3 regions of the Elizabethkingia bruuniana genome follow, and region 1 is predicted to be linked to each of the others. Evidence: riboswitches for the same ligand, from Rfam matches in the RefSeq annotation. Region 1 holds a riboswitch; each other region holds the start of a gene.
The links. A riboswitch is a leader RNA that binds a small molecule or an ion and turns the genes downstream of it on or off. The one in region 1 is predicted to bind S-adenosylmethionine.

Region 1 (4,291 bases):
CACACGAAAAAAAGAATTACTAATGAATACAGTCTATGTATTGTGTGGAGAAAAAACCGTTTCAAAATGGTTCAAGGAATATCCGGAAAAGTATACAAAGGAATATATAAGAGCTATACAGAGATAAAACTTATACTCTGCGATTACAACAAAATGAAAACTTGATATAACAAGATTTTATTCTTGCAATTTTCACTAGTCTATTTTCTGTCCAACCTATTACAAACCCATATTACTTATTTCTTGCACTGGACAAATAGTAATGCCAAAGCATCATTGTAGCTATAGTACGGTAAGGTTTCCAGTTTTCACTAATACTTATTATTTCTTCTCTTGTAACAGAAGATTCGAGCTTCTTTAGACGTTTTAGTGCATTTACCGCTGCCAGATCAGCAATAGGAAAAAGGTCTGTGCGCTGCAATACAAACATGAGGTAAACATCTATTGTCCAATTTCCGATACCTTTGAGTTTAATAAGCTGATCCCGTATTTCCTCATTTGTTATTTTTTCAAGTTCATGCAGTCTTACCTCTTCATTTATAAGAGCCCGGGCCAATCCTCTAATGTAAGTGGATTTCTGCCGGCTTACAAAACAGGCTTTCATTTCTTCATCAGTAAGTGTAAGAATCTTTTCGGGAGAAATATCTATAAGCTTTTCTCTTAGTTTATTCAAAGTAGCCAATGCTGATGCTAAAGAAACCTGCTGTTCTAAAATGATATGAACAAAAGTTTCAAAACTATTATCCCTTGTCCACATTGGCGGATAGCCATATGCATCCACAATATCTTTCAAATGATTATCATTATTAGCCAGCTCATCACAAATTATCCGGAAGTTTTCAGAAGTAAAAGTAGAAGATGTATTCATTGTACATTTATTAATCGAAAAGAGAAGGTATTGTGTATTTATTTTCCAGATTTAATAAAATAGTTTTATTGGCGATACCTCCGGCAAAACCAACCATATTACCGGAAGCTCCAACTATTCTGTGACAAGGAACAATAATAGAAATAGGATTTTTATTTAATGCCCCACCTACCGCTCTTACAGCTCTGATGTCTCCTAATATCTTTGCCAACTCACCATAGGTTGTGGTAGTACCAAAAGGAACGTCCAATAAAGCTTTCCATACTTTTTTCTGAAATTCGGTGCCCGAAAAATCAAGCGGGATATCAAAAACAGTCCTGGCCCTTGCAAAATATTCGGTTAATTGTTGCTCAGTTTTCAGAAGTATAGGATTTTGATCATCTCTTTCCGGAGCAGATAATTTTGTCCGTTTATAGTCCTCCCCTTCCCATAATATAGCTGTAAGGCCTATATCTGAAGCGATAAGCCTGATTATCCCAAGTGGTGAAGGCATATCCTTGTATGCTAATTTCTGATTGTCTTCCATTTTTTATGATTTGCCCGCGAATTCAGTTCTATCTATTCACACTGCATATGCAATAAATTCAATATATTAAGCCTGATTCAAATTTATTAAACTTTTTGCAGTTTCTAAAACAGCTTCCATGTTGCTTATTTACTACAACCTCAACAGTATTTTTATTATTCTAAAGAACGCAACCTTTTTCCATTATTAGCATCTTATTTAGAAACAGGAGCCATCCTGTCTAGAACACCAACCAAATATTTAGATATGATACCAAAAGGACAAAATATTTTTAAAATACTCGCGTTTCTGATTGTTTATAATATACTGAAAGTGTGTCATAAGATATTTAATCTTCATCCTGATGCATGTGAATAAATCATTGTAAATCTTAATGATTTCTATACTCCTCTTCAACAATATTTTCATTAATATGGTACATAAAAGTACTGATAGCCAAGCCTAACAGTTGAAAACAAAATAAATCCTATCAAAAAGGTATAATTTTATTTCCATGATGCATTTTTATTTCAAAAAAAGAAATATATTTGCACCATAATTATCAAGAACTTCAAGAGAAGTAGCAACCTGCAACAACAAGCAAGGTGCTGAAATAGATAAGCCGATATTTCGGAAAAAATGTTGTATTCTATTTTCATTTTGTTGAGTTCTTGTGTTAAATAAAACACATTAATGAAATATCAAAAAAGAAATTTCCGATTACTTATTCCGTTTACCGAGTTAATACTTTTAGGCGCTTTTATAGCACCCTATTATTCTTGTATTTTCCTCACACCAGTTACTCTGCTTTTAAGCACTATTACTATTCTCCGATTGATTAAAACAAAAGGAATGATGCACAGTATGTGCTGTTGCTTATAAATACAAAGCTACAAATCACCCTTACAGGAAATCTATCTTGTTTCTCATGATGATGGGGCTAATAAATCTGTTAGCTTTCATTACTATTAATTATCAATCCAAAACGGCTCTGAAATATCGGGAGCTCTTAATCAATATCAACCTTATGAAACGACTATTACATAAAACTATTATTGCTTCATTAACCTCTGTATCGGCCATTTACTATGCGCAAGACAGTTTACAAAAAGCCAAAACATTAAACGAAGTTGTACTCCTGGGAACCCGGAGTTCCAGTCGTACAATCGTAAACTCTCCGGTACCTGTAGATATTATTGAACTGTCTAAAACTTTGAAAGAAGTACCACAAAATTCGATATCCAGCACACTTAATTTTATTGTCCCTTCATTTACTTCTACCTCTCATACTGTAAACGATGGAACAGACTTTGTAGATCCTGCACAAATCCGTGGATTGGGACCTGATCAGGTGCTGGTTCTCCTTAATGGAAAAAGAAGACATCAGTCATCTCTGGTCAATGTAACCCTAACTCCCGGAAGAGGATCTGTAGGCACTGACCTGAATGCAATTCCTGCTTTTGCTTTGGAAAGAATTGAAGTCCTGAGAGACGGTGCTTCCGCTCAATATGGCTCCGACGCAATAGCTGGTGTTATAAACCTTGAATTGAAAAAACGCTTAGGCTTCTCGGGACAGGTATATCTTGGCGGGTATGCATCTTCCGTTACCAATAATCATACCGGTGGCGTGGATGGCGAAAATATAGGATTAGACCTTAACTACGGTACCAGAATTGGTAAGAAAGGCTTTATCAATTTTACCTCATCCTTGCAATACCGCGATCCTTATTCAAGAGCCGGAGAGCAACAAGCTGATCTTTTTAACGGATACAACGCTATATCTTATCGCGCTGCACAGGACAATATTAATATAGACGGTCTGTACAAAAACATCAACAATACACCGAATACAAACCAGATTATTAATTATATCCATCAATACAGTAATAAGGTCGATTATTTCTCTGCAGGAGAAAAACAAGCTATTCAGAATGCCAGCAGCATACCTGCACTTCAACAGTTATTATCTAAAGATTACACTACTCAGGAACTCGCTTATCGTGGTCTTGAAAGAAGTGACTTTAACATGAGAATCGGTCAATCACGATTGAAAAGTGCACAGCTCTATTTCAATACAGAAGTTCCGATCAGTGATCAATGGAAAGTATTCTCCTTTGGTGGCTATAGCCTGAGAAATGGAAATGCAGGAGGCTTCTATCGCTTCCCAAACAATCCGAGAGCAGTTACAGGCCTATATCCTAATGGTTTTTTACCTCAGATAGAATCTACTATTTATGATTATTCTCTTGCAGCAGGTGTTAAAGGTAAATGGAACGACTGGAACATTAACCTGAGTAATACTTATGGTCAAAACAATTTTAAATTTGGAGTTGCCAATACTCTTAATGCTTCTTTACTGCAAAATTCACCAACTTATTTTGAAGCAGGAAGTCTAGGCTTTCTTCAAAATACATTAAATCTGGACTTTCAGAAAAAATTTGATGTGTTAAAAGGATTAAACTTAGCCTTCGGTGGCGAGTATCGACACGAGAAATACAGTATCACTCCGGGGAAAGCAAATTCGTATCAACAATATGACATATTTGGAAACCCGGTTACTGAAAGAACAGCAGTAAAAGATATTCCTACAGATTTTTTTGGCACTGCACGTCCCGGCGGTGCGCAGGTTTTTCCGGGATATCGTCCTGAAAATGAAGTTTCCAAGGGAAGAAATAGTGTAGCAGCTTATCTTGATGCTGAATTGGAAGCAACAGATTGGCTCTTCCTGGAAGGAGCACTTCGCTATGAAAACTATACAGACTTTGGCTCAACATTCAATTACAAACTAGCTTCCAATATCCGGATATCTCCAACGTTTAACTGGCGCCTTGCCGGATCTACAGGATTCCGGGCTCCTTCGCTGGCACAGTTATACTACAGTTCTACTTCCACTCTTATCAATGGCGGAAAAACTACTC
Region 2 (4,291 bases), 350 kb from region 1:
ATTCTTCCTCCGAACTCAAAACTGAATATATAAGTCAGAATTACATATCCAATCACCTCATTTCCTTCGTTGTACATAACAAAAGCACTTCCCAAATCCGGATTTTGTACAAACTGGTGGAAGTTAGATCTGGTAAGATCTTCGTTGAAAGGGTATTGATCGATTGCATAAAACTCACGCATCATCGTTACCATATCTTCTATTTGTCCTTCATCCAGTTTTCTGAAAAATTGATGTTCCATAAATAATCTGTTTGTAACAAAGATAAGCAAAGCTTTCTCAAGAATCAATTTCCAGATCGTAGTTATCCAATAAGCCGACAAGGTTGTGTGCTGAAAACTTTGCCTTTTTAACTTTATTTTTTGACAAATCAACAGAAAAGTATTTTGCTGTTCGGAAATCTGTCCGCTCTAATATACTTCCTGAAAATACAGACCCAGACAGATCACTATTATCAAAAACAACATAGGAAAGATTGGTCTCAGTAAAATCAGTCTCTATAATTCTGCAGTTTTTGAACAGCGTTTTGGCAATATTTTGCTGATAAAAGGAAGAATGTAAAATCTGACAATCCTCAAAACGAAAAGATAAACCAAAAGGATTACAGTTTTCGAAATGCAGTCCCATAAGTTTGCAGTCATTAAACTTTACATCCTTGAAGCTAGTCCTTCCAAATTTTGTAAGGCTAAAATTACAATTCACAAACTGACACTCTGCAAGCGAAACCGAAAATAAATCTGTTTCGGAAAAATCACAGTTACTAAAGGTGCAAAATTCATAATCACCTTTTGGCAAAGGAGTTTCTTTAAAGTTGATCTTTTCGAAAGTTTTATCTAATTCGTAAACAGACATTGGCCAGAAATTTTAAGAAGTCACAAGTTAGCAAATTACCAAAGAAAAGTGCAACCTATACAGGCTGCACTTCCAGATCAAAACATCTCATTTTTTTTGGTTCAACAAAATAAAAAAGGTTTGCCGACGTGCAAACCTTAATTTTTTTCAAAATTTATATTCTCAAATACAATTATGTCGATGAATAATTTCACTTTCTTATTTTCAACATCTTAAAGTTAAGAAAAAAAATATTCCGTTGGTATGAATCAATGTTAATTTTTTGCAATATTTAAATTATCCGTGCCTGCTTTGTCTTCCTTGATATTTCCGACATAAATATAAATAAACACTGCTATGAGGAGTAAGAAAAGATAGAAACTGTTCTTCAGTAATTCCGGATAGCTGATTGTATTCTTGCTATAACCTGTAAGAATAAGTATCTGTGCACCATAAGGAATAATTCCCTGTACAAAACATGAAAATGTATCTAAAATAGAGGCTGTTACTCTTGGTCTGATTTTATATTCTTCAGTAATCTTTTTGGACACTTTACCGGTAATAACAATAGAAATGGTGTTATTTGCTGTTGCAGCATCTGTAACACCTACAAAGGTTCCTATTCCTAACAATGCAGATTTTGGCCCGTTTATTTTGCTTCGTATCAGTCTTAAAAGATTATCTATTCCTCCGGCTTTTTCAACCATAGCTGCCAGTCCTCCTGTAAGTAAGGAAAGTAGGAATATCTCAGTCATACTGGTAAAACCTTCATATATCTTCTTACCAAAATCCAGAAAACTAAAATCATGGTAAATGAAACCAAAAATACCGCTCAGTACAATACCTATAATCAGTACCAAAAATACATCCAGTCCGAAAAATGCCAGTACAATGACAGCGAGGTAAGGAATAACAAGTACAGCAGAGGACAAACTTACAGGAGTAGTATTATGTGCAACTTCGTTAGTTCCTGCTCCTACGTAAATATAAATAAAGAATGCTATAATAGCTGCTGGAAGAGCAAAGCCTATATTATTCCGGAATTTGTCCCGCATATCACAACCTAAAATCTGAGTGGCAGCAATAGTAGTATCCGAAATAATAGATAAATTGTCCCCAAACATGGCTCCTCCTAATAATGCTGCTCCTACAACATTGATATCACAGCCACCTGCATTGGAAAGTCCGACAGCAATTGGACCCAATGCTACAATTGTCCCGACTGATGTTCCGGAAGCTATTGACAAAAATGAAGCAACAAAGAAAATACCTGCCGGATAATATTGTGGTGAAAGGTTATTGATTCCAATATTTACAATAGCATCTACACTTCCTATTGATTTGGATACAGTAGCGAAAGCTCCTGCCAGTATATAAATAATACACATGGTAAGAATATTCCGATCTCCACAGCCCTCCAGAAAGGTGGATGTTTTTTCTTTAATTGTTCCTTTAATTATAATGAAGGCTGATATTATTCCTACAACAATAGCTATAGGCGATGGCAATGCATAAAAATCATTGTAATAAATTCCGGCTCCCAGAAACACCAGAATAAAGATAAGAAACGGGATTAGTGATCGTAAAGATGTGCTCTTTTGTGTCGTCATTCAATCTAATTTTTTAATTATTTTGATCAGCACACTTTCAGAAAATAGGGATGATTTCAACATTTTTTCCGGAAACGGCTTATCGATTTTAGCACCTTGCTTATTGTTGCAGGTTGCTACCCAAATTTTGGGGTTCTTGATAATTTTAGAGTGCAAATATAAATTTTTAATTTAAAAAGTGAAAAATAATTTGAGAATGTCATAAGAAAAACGATGCCCTCACTTACCAAAATGATTGTCCATAGCCTTGTAGAATGTAGACTAAAAAACATAACTTTGATAAAAAATAACGATGAAATATAACAGATGTGGCAGAAGTGGTGTATTACTGCCCGCAATATCATTGGGATTATGGCATAACTTCGGATCTGTAGATGTCTTCTCTACAGCTGAGGCTATTATCAAGACGGCTTTTGATAAAGGAATCACTCATTTTGACCTGGCAAACAATTATGGTCCCGTACCCGGATCTGCCGAAGAAAACTTCGGGAAAATCGTTAGCAGAAATTTTAATGGCTTTCTCAGAGATCAGCTGTTCATTTCTACTAAAGCTGGTTATACTATGTGGGATGGTCCTTATGGTGACTGGGGCTCCAGAAAATATCTTATATCCAGTCTGGATCAGAGCCTGAAACGTATGAATCTGGATTACGTAGATGTATTCTATTCTCACCGTCCGGATCCTGAAACGCCAATAGAAGAAACTATGCAGGCATTGGATTTTGCAGTTCGCAGCGGAAGAGCTTTATATGCCGGAATTTCTAATTATAGCGCTGAACAAACGCAGCAAGCAGCTAATATATTAAGAGAATTAGGTACACCATGTCTTATACATCAGCCTAAATACTCTATGTTTGTGCGGTGGACAGAGGAAGGTCTACTCGATGTATTGGAAGATAATGGTATTGGGTGTATTGCTTTTTCTCCTCTGGCTCAGGGATTATTAACAGATCGTTATTTAAAAGGTATTCCGGAAAACTCTCGTGCAGCAAAAAGTCATGGCTTTCTGCAGAAGAATGATATTACCGAAGAAAGATTACAACAAATTACAGCTCTGAATAATCTGGCACAGGAAAGAGAACAGACACTGGCACAAATGGCTATTGCATGGCTATTGAAAGATAACAGAGTAACATCTGTACTTGTTGGAGCTAGTTCGGTTGAGCAACTACAGCAAAATCTGGAAAGCATTAACAATCTGGATTTTTCCCAAAATGAATTACAACAAATTGAAGAAATACTGAAAACAAAATAGCCTGAGGTTTTCCTCAGGCTATTTTTATTTTTAAGTGGTAAGGTTAAATTAGAACCACTCTTTTTTACCTTGAACGTAAGTTCTGTCGAACTCCTCATCAGATTTAGTCAAATAGATAATACCTTCTACAAGACCAATCACACTTGCAATACCACATGTAACAAATGTAGCTATAAGTTGAATAATTCCTGCTTTAGTATATCCTAAATAGAATTTATGTATTCCCAAGCTTCCAATTAAAATACCTAAAACGCCTGCTGCAACTTTCTTTTCAGACTTATAAGGTACTTGTTGATTGTAGTTTTGTTGTGTTGTCTCTTCCATAATTTTAATACTTGTGTTTATTATTTAATAATTAATTATTTGCTGTTTTATTTACCAAATCCAGGCATTCCGCCACCCATTCCCGGCATACCTTTGCCCATCATAGCCATTAACTGTTTTCCTTGAGGTCCCTGCATCATCTTCATCATTTTACCCATTTGTTCGAACTGCTTCATTAAAGCGTTCACATCCTCAAGTTTGCGTCCTGCTCCTTTAGCAATACGCTGTTTTCTGGACATATTAATAGTGCTTGGTCTTCTTCTTTCTTCCG
Region 3 (4,291 bases), 990 kb from region 1:
AAGACGTTTCAATCTTTAAAGCTGCCTTTGTTCCTTTCTTCTCAGGATTAATAGTTGCTGTATTGTTTGTCAGAATATACTGATTGATTCCGTCTTTGGCAAAAGGTTCAGAATCATTCCACTGATAAAGCCTTTCTGTATTACTTTCATTATTACAAAACATGCTTTCACAAGGTATTTCAGTAAATAACTTTTTAATCAGTATTTCCTGATGATCAACTTTAATTCCGTTAAAATCTACCGAAAGCTCAGGTTTGTAATTGTCGTATCCCCAACACCAGGTATTCCGAAACCATAATGTTGGGAAAATACTCAGTGGAGCTTCTTTCGGTCCTTTATTCTCAACAGTGATTTGAATCAGAATATCATGAATATCGGCTTTAGCATATTCTATTGTAATGTCAAAATATTCATTGTTATCAAAAATACCTGTATCTATAATTTCATATTCCCGTTCGGCCTTTCCTCTATTCCTGTTAGTTGTTATAAGATCCTCGTAAGGGAAGGCATTCTGCGGATACTTGTAAAGCATCTTCATATAGCTGTGCGTAGGGCTGCTTTCCAGATAATAGAAAAGTTCTTTTATATCTTCACCATGATTCCCCTGGCTGTTACTTAGTCCAAAGAAACGTTCTTTTATCATTTTATCCCGGTGATTCCAGAAGCCTAAGGCAAAACATAAAGTCTGATCCTGATCACTTATTCCTGCAATGCCTTCTTCTCCCCAGCGGAATGTTAATGCTTCAGCTGAGTCATGTCCCGTATAGTTCCATGCATCACCATTTGCACTATAATCTTCCCGTACTGTTCCCCATTGTCTGTTACTTACATAAGGGCCCCATATTTTCCAGTCAGGATTTTTTAATCGGTTATATTCTTGTGTCATGTTTTTATTTATAGTTCATCATAGTAGTTAGTCTCAAGTCGTTAATTATAAAGTTATTAATACTTTTTCTAACTTCATAATACCTACTCGTACTTAAAGTTATCCTCCGGTTGAAAAGCTTTCAAAAGTGGTCATACCACCGTCTATAAAAATACTGGCACCAGTGATGTAATCCGAGTCATCACTAGCCAGAAAAACTGCCAGTTTCCCAATGTCTTCAGGTTTTCCGATCCTGTTATAGGGTATAAGGTTCATCAGTGAATTGTATGCTTCCGGAGTATTCCACGCATTGGTATTAATAGGAGTCTGAATTGCTCCGGGACATATGCTGTTTACTCTTATTTTATCAGCTCCATATTCCTGAGCCAGAGTTTGCATCAGCATTCTTATAGCACCCTTACTGGCTGCATAATTAGCGTGCCCGGCCCAGGGAATAATTTCGTGAACGCTGCTGATGTGGATTATTTTTCCTCTTGCTACGGATTTTGCAGGGTCTATGTCTCTTCTTAAAAATTCTCTGATGGCTTCACGGGCACAAAGAAACTGCCCGGTAAGATTAATGTCTATAACTTGTTGCCATTGCTGGAGAGTCATATCTGTAAACTTTGCGTCTTTCTGCACCCCGGCATTGTTGATCAGGATGTCCACGGTACCATATTGCGCAATAACATCCTGAAACATTTTTATAACTTCATCTTCTTTACTTACATCACACTGATAAGTTATTCCGGAGCCACCATCATCAGTAATTTCTTTTAAAATTGCCTCGGCAGCAGGCTTAGATGATTGAGATGAGTGATTGATAATAACTGTAGCACCCGATGCTGCAATACATTTGGCGATGCCACTACCGATACCACTGCTGGCACCCGTAATAATAGCAATTTGATTTTGGAGCTTCTGTTCCATATTTTTATAATTTGTGTTTGTTGGTGAGGTCTGAGATACAATTTTACAAACCGTATGCAAAATTTGGATACCAAATACCATAACAAATGTATAAATTTGTTCATCAAAAAGAATTTTAAAAAATCTTAAATAATGAAAATAGAACTGAACAGAATTGATGATAATTATCTGTTTGAATTAACCAATCAGAGAGGGCATAAAATTATTTTAGATAATACGTCTGAAGACGATCCACAGGGAGTTAGCCCAATGGAATCAGTGCTAATGGCATTGGCCGGATGCAGTAGTATAGACATGGTTTCTATTCTGAAGAAACAGAGACAGGAAATTACCTCTTTTTCTGCTGATGTAGAGGGAGAACGTGTACAGGTAGAGGATGCTAAGCCTTTCCGTAACATTCATGTAATATTCAAACTGGAAGGAGAGATTGACGGTAAAAAAGCAAACAGAGCTGCTGAACTTTCTTTTGAGAAATATTGCTCGGTTTCTAAATCGCTTGATCCACAAATTAAAGTTACCTGGGAAGTTTTGGTAAACGGAACTTCAACAAAATAGAAATACATCTCGTACTAAAACAATAATGGGCAATAGGTGATTAATACTTTTAGAATTACTTATTGCCCATTACTTGTTATGGACAATTAACAAGTATTTTTATCTTTTTTTTGCAAAAATCCATATTGTTTGTATCTTTGCAGCCAAGATTAGTTCTTTAACACGATTGAAAATGTTATCAGGAAAGGCCGAGGGAATAGACCCTATGACGCCTTAGCAACCCTTCGCTTGCCGAAGAAGGTGCTACATTCTACCACTATGGGATAGATAACGTTACTGAATTTCTTTCAGCCTTTTCTGGGCATTTTCAATTTTATAGGATCAAAAAATATAAAATTGAAAGATTATCTTAAAACCATTAATATTAAAAACTTTACTACCCAATCAGGGAAAGTATATGATATTCCATTAACCTATGAGGTTTTCGGACAAGATTTGTATACGGCTCCTGTAGTGTTAGTCAATCATGCCTTAACCGGAAATTCTGCAGTAACCGGAGAATTGGGTTGGTGGAAAGAAGCTATTGGTGAAGGGAAACCCGTAGATACCAACACTTATACAATTCTGGCATTTAATATTCCCGGTAACGGATATGATGGTTTTCTAATAGACAATCCTAAAGATTTTGTAACTAAAGATATTGCACGATTATTCCTGCAAGGATTAGAAGTGCTGAATATTAACGAACTCTATGCTATTATTGGCGGATCATTAGGAGGAGGAATAGGTTGGGAAATGTTGGGGTTGAATAATACTCTGGCTCAGAATTTCATTCCGGTAGCGACAGACTGGAAAACCTCAGATTGGTTATATGCACAATGTCTGGTTCAGGATTTTTTACTTACACAATCCGATAAGCCTTTACAAAAAGCACGTATTCACGCGATGCTTTGCTACAGAACGCCGCAATCTTTAAACGAAAGATTTGGTAATAAAATCCATGAAGATAAGGAACTTAGAAAGTCTGAAGACTGGCTTAACTTTCATGGAGAGAGGCTTAATGAAAGATTTACATTGTCCGCTTATAGTATGATGAATCAACTTCTTTCGACTATTGAAACCGTTGAGGTAAACAGTGCGTCTTTCGAACAATTAGCGGCCATAAAAGCAAATATATTTATCGTTTCAGTAGACAGTGATCTATTCTTTCCGGCATCGGAAGATCACCAGACATATACTGAGCTGATTAAAATAAAAAATAACATAAAGCATTTCATCATAAACTCTGTTCATGGGCACGATGCTTTCTTGATGGAATACGAACAATTGAATAACATCTTACACAATATATTTAAAAAGTAACATGAAGGTTTTAAAATTTGGAGGAAAATCTCTGGCAAACGGATTAGGTCTGGAAAAGACATTAGAAATTATCAAGCATAAAAAAGCGAATGAAGAAGATATTTGTGTAGTAGTTTCTGCAAGAGGAAATGCGACAGATGAGCTGATTGCGTTATTGGAAAATGCCAGAAACGGACAGTGGGAAGAAGAAGACTGGATTAACTTTAAGGAAAATCAGTTAAAAGCAATTCCGCAACAACAGGATATTCTGGATACTGATTTCCATAATCTGAAAAACTTCTTTGCAGGTGTTAAGTTGTTAAAGGATTATTCTTTGAAAACCAAAGATGAGGTACTAAGCTTTGGTGAAGTTATTTCGGCTAAAACATTGGTGCAGGTTCTTATCAATGAAGGACTTTCTGCCAAGTTTGTAGATGCCCGGAGTTTCTTGATTACTGATGATCGTTTTGGTAATGCTATTCCTAAAGACGAAATCTCTGAAAAAAATGCACAAGCTGCGTTCGAGGAGTTCTATAGCAACGGAGCTATTCCGGTTGTAACAGGATTTATTGGCGTTACCGAAGAAGGAGAGACCACAACATTAGGAAGAAACGGAAGTAACTATTCAGCGGCTCTAGTGGCTAAATTTATCAATGCAGA

Region 2: it holds a riboswitch for S-adenosylmethionine, as region 1 does, so the genes downstream of both, AYC65_RS02055 (Na+/H+ antiporter NhaC family protein) here and AYC65_RS03795 (TonB-dependent receptor plug domain-containing protein) in region 1, are expected to answer to the same signal.
Region 3: it holds a riboswitch for S-adenosylmethionine, as region 1 does, so the genes downstream of both, AYC65_RS19720 (alpha/beta fold hydrolase) here and AYC65_RS03795 (TonB-dependent receptor plug domain-containing protein) in region 1, are expected to answer to the same signal.

The regions. Positions count from the first base shown of each region.
Region 1 covers NZ_CP014337.1:784,211-788,501, reverse strand. Annotated here, with positions in the region: gene AYC65_RS03810 (glycine-rich domain-containing protein) at 1-127, shown strand, start outside; gene AYC65_RS03805 (DNA-3-methyladenine glycosylase family protein) at 233-868, opposite strand; gene AYC65_RS03800 (methylated-DNA--[protein]-cysteine S-methyltransferase) at 879-1,394, opposite strand; SAM-I-IV-variant riboswitch at 1,928-2,023, shown strand; gene AYC65_RS03795 (TonB-dependent receptor plug domain-containing protein) at 2,401-4,291, shown strand, end outside.
Region 2 covers NZ_CP014337.1:436,233-440,523, reverse strand. Annotated here, with positions in the region: gene AYC65_RS02065 (GNAT family N-acetyltransferase) at 1-242, opposite strand, end outside; gene AYC65_RS02060 (pentapeptide repeat-containing protein) at 280-852, opposite strand; gene AYC65_RS02055 (Na+/H+ antiporter NhaC family protein) at 1,107-2,441, opposite strand; SAM-I-IV-variant riboswitch at 2,494-2,589, opposite strand; gene mgrA (L-glyceraldehyde 3-phosphate reductase) at 2,734-3,696, shown strand; gene AYC65_RS02045 (TM2 domain-containing protein) at 3,745-4,020, opposite strand; gene ffh (signal recognition particle protein) at 4,068-4,291, opposite strand, start outside.
Region 3 covers NZ_CP014337.1:4,224,511-4,228,801, forward strand. Annotated here, with positions in the region: gene AYC65_RS19705 (MGH1-like glycoside hydrolase domain-containing protein) at 1-886, opposite strand, end outside; gene AYC65_RS19710 (glucose 1-dehydrogenase) at 986-1,795, opposite strand; gene AYC65_RS19715 (OsmC family protein) at 1,928-2,350, shown strand; SAM riboswitch class I at 2,523-2,624, shown strand; gene AYC65_RS19720 (alpha/beta fold hydrolase) at 2,687-3,652, shown strand; gene thrA (bifunctional aspartate kinase/homoserine dehydrogenase I) at 3,654-4,291, shown strand, end outside.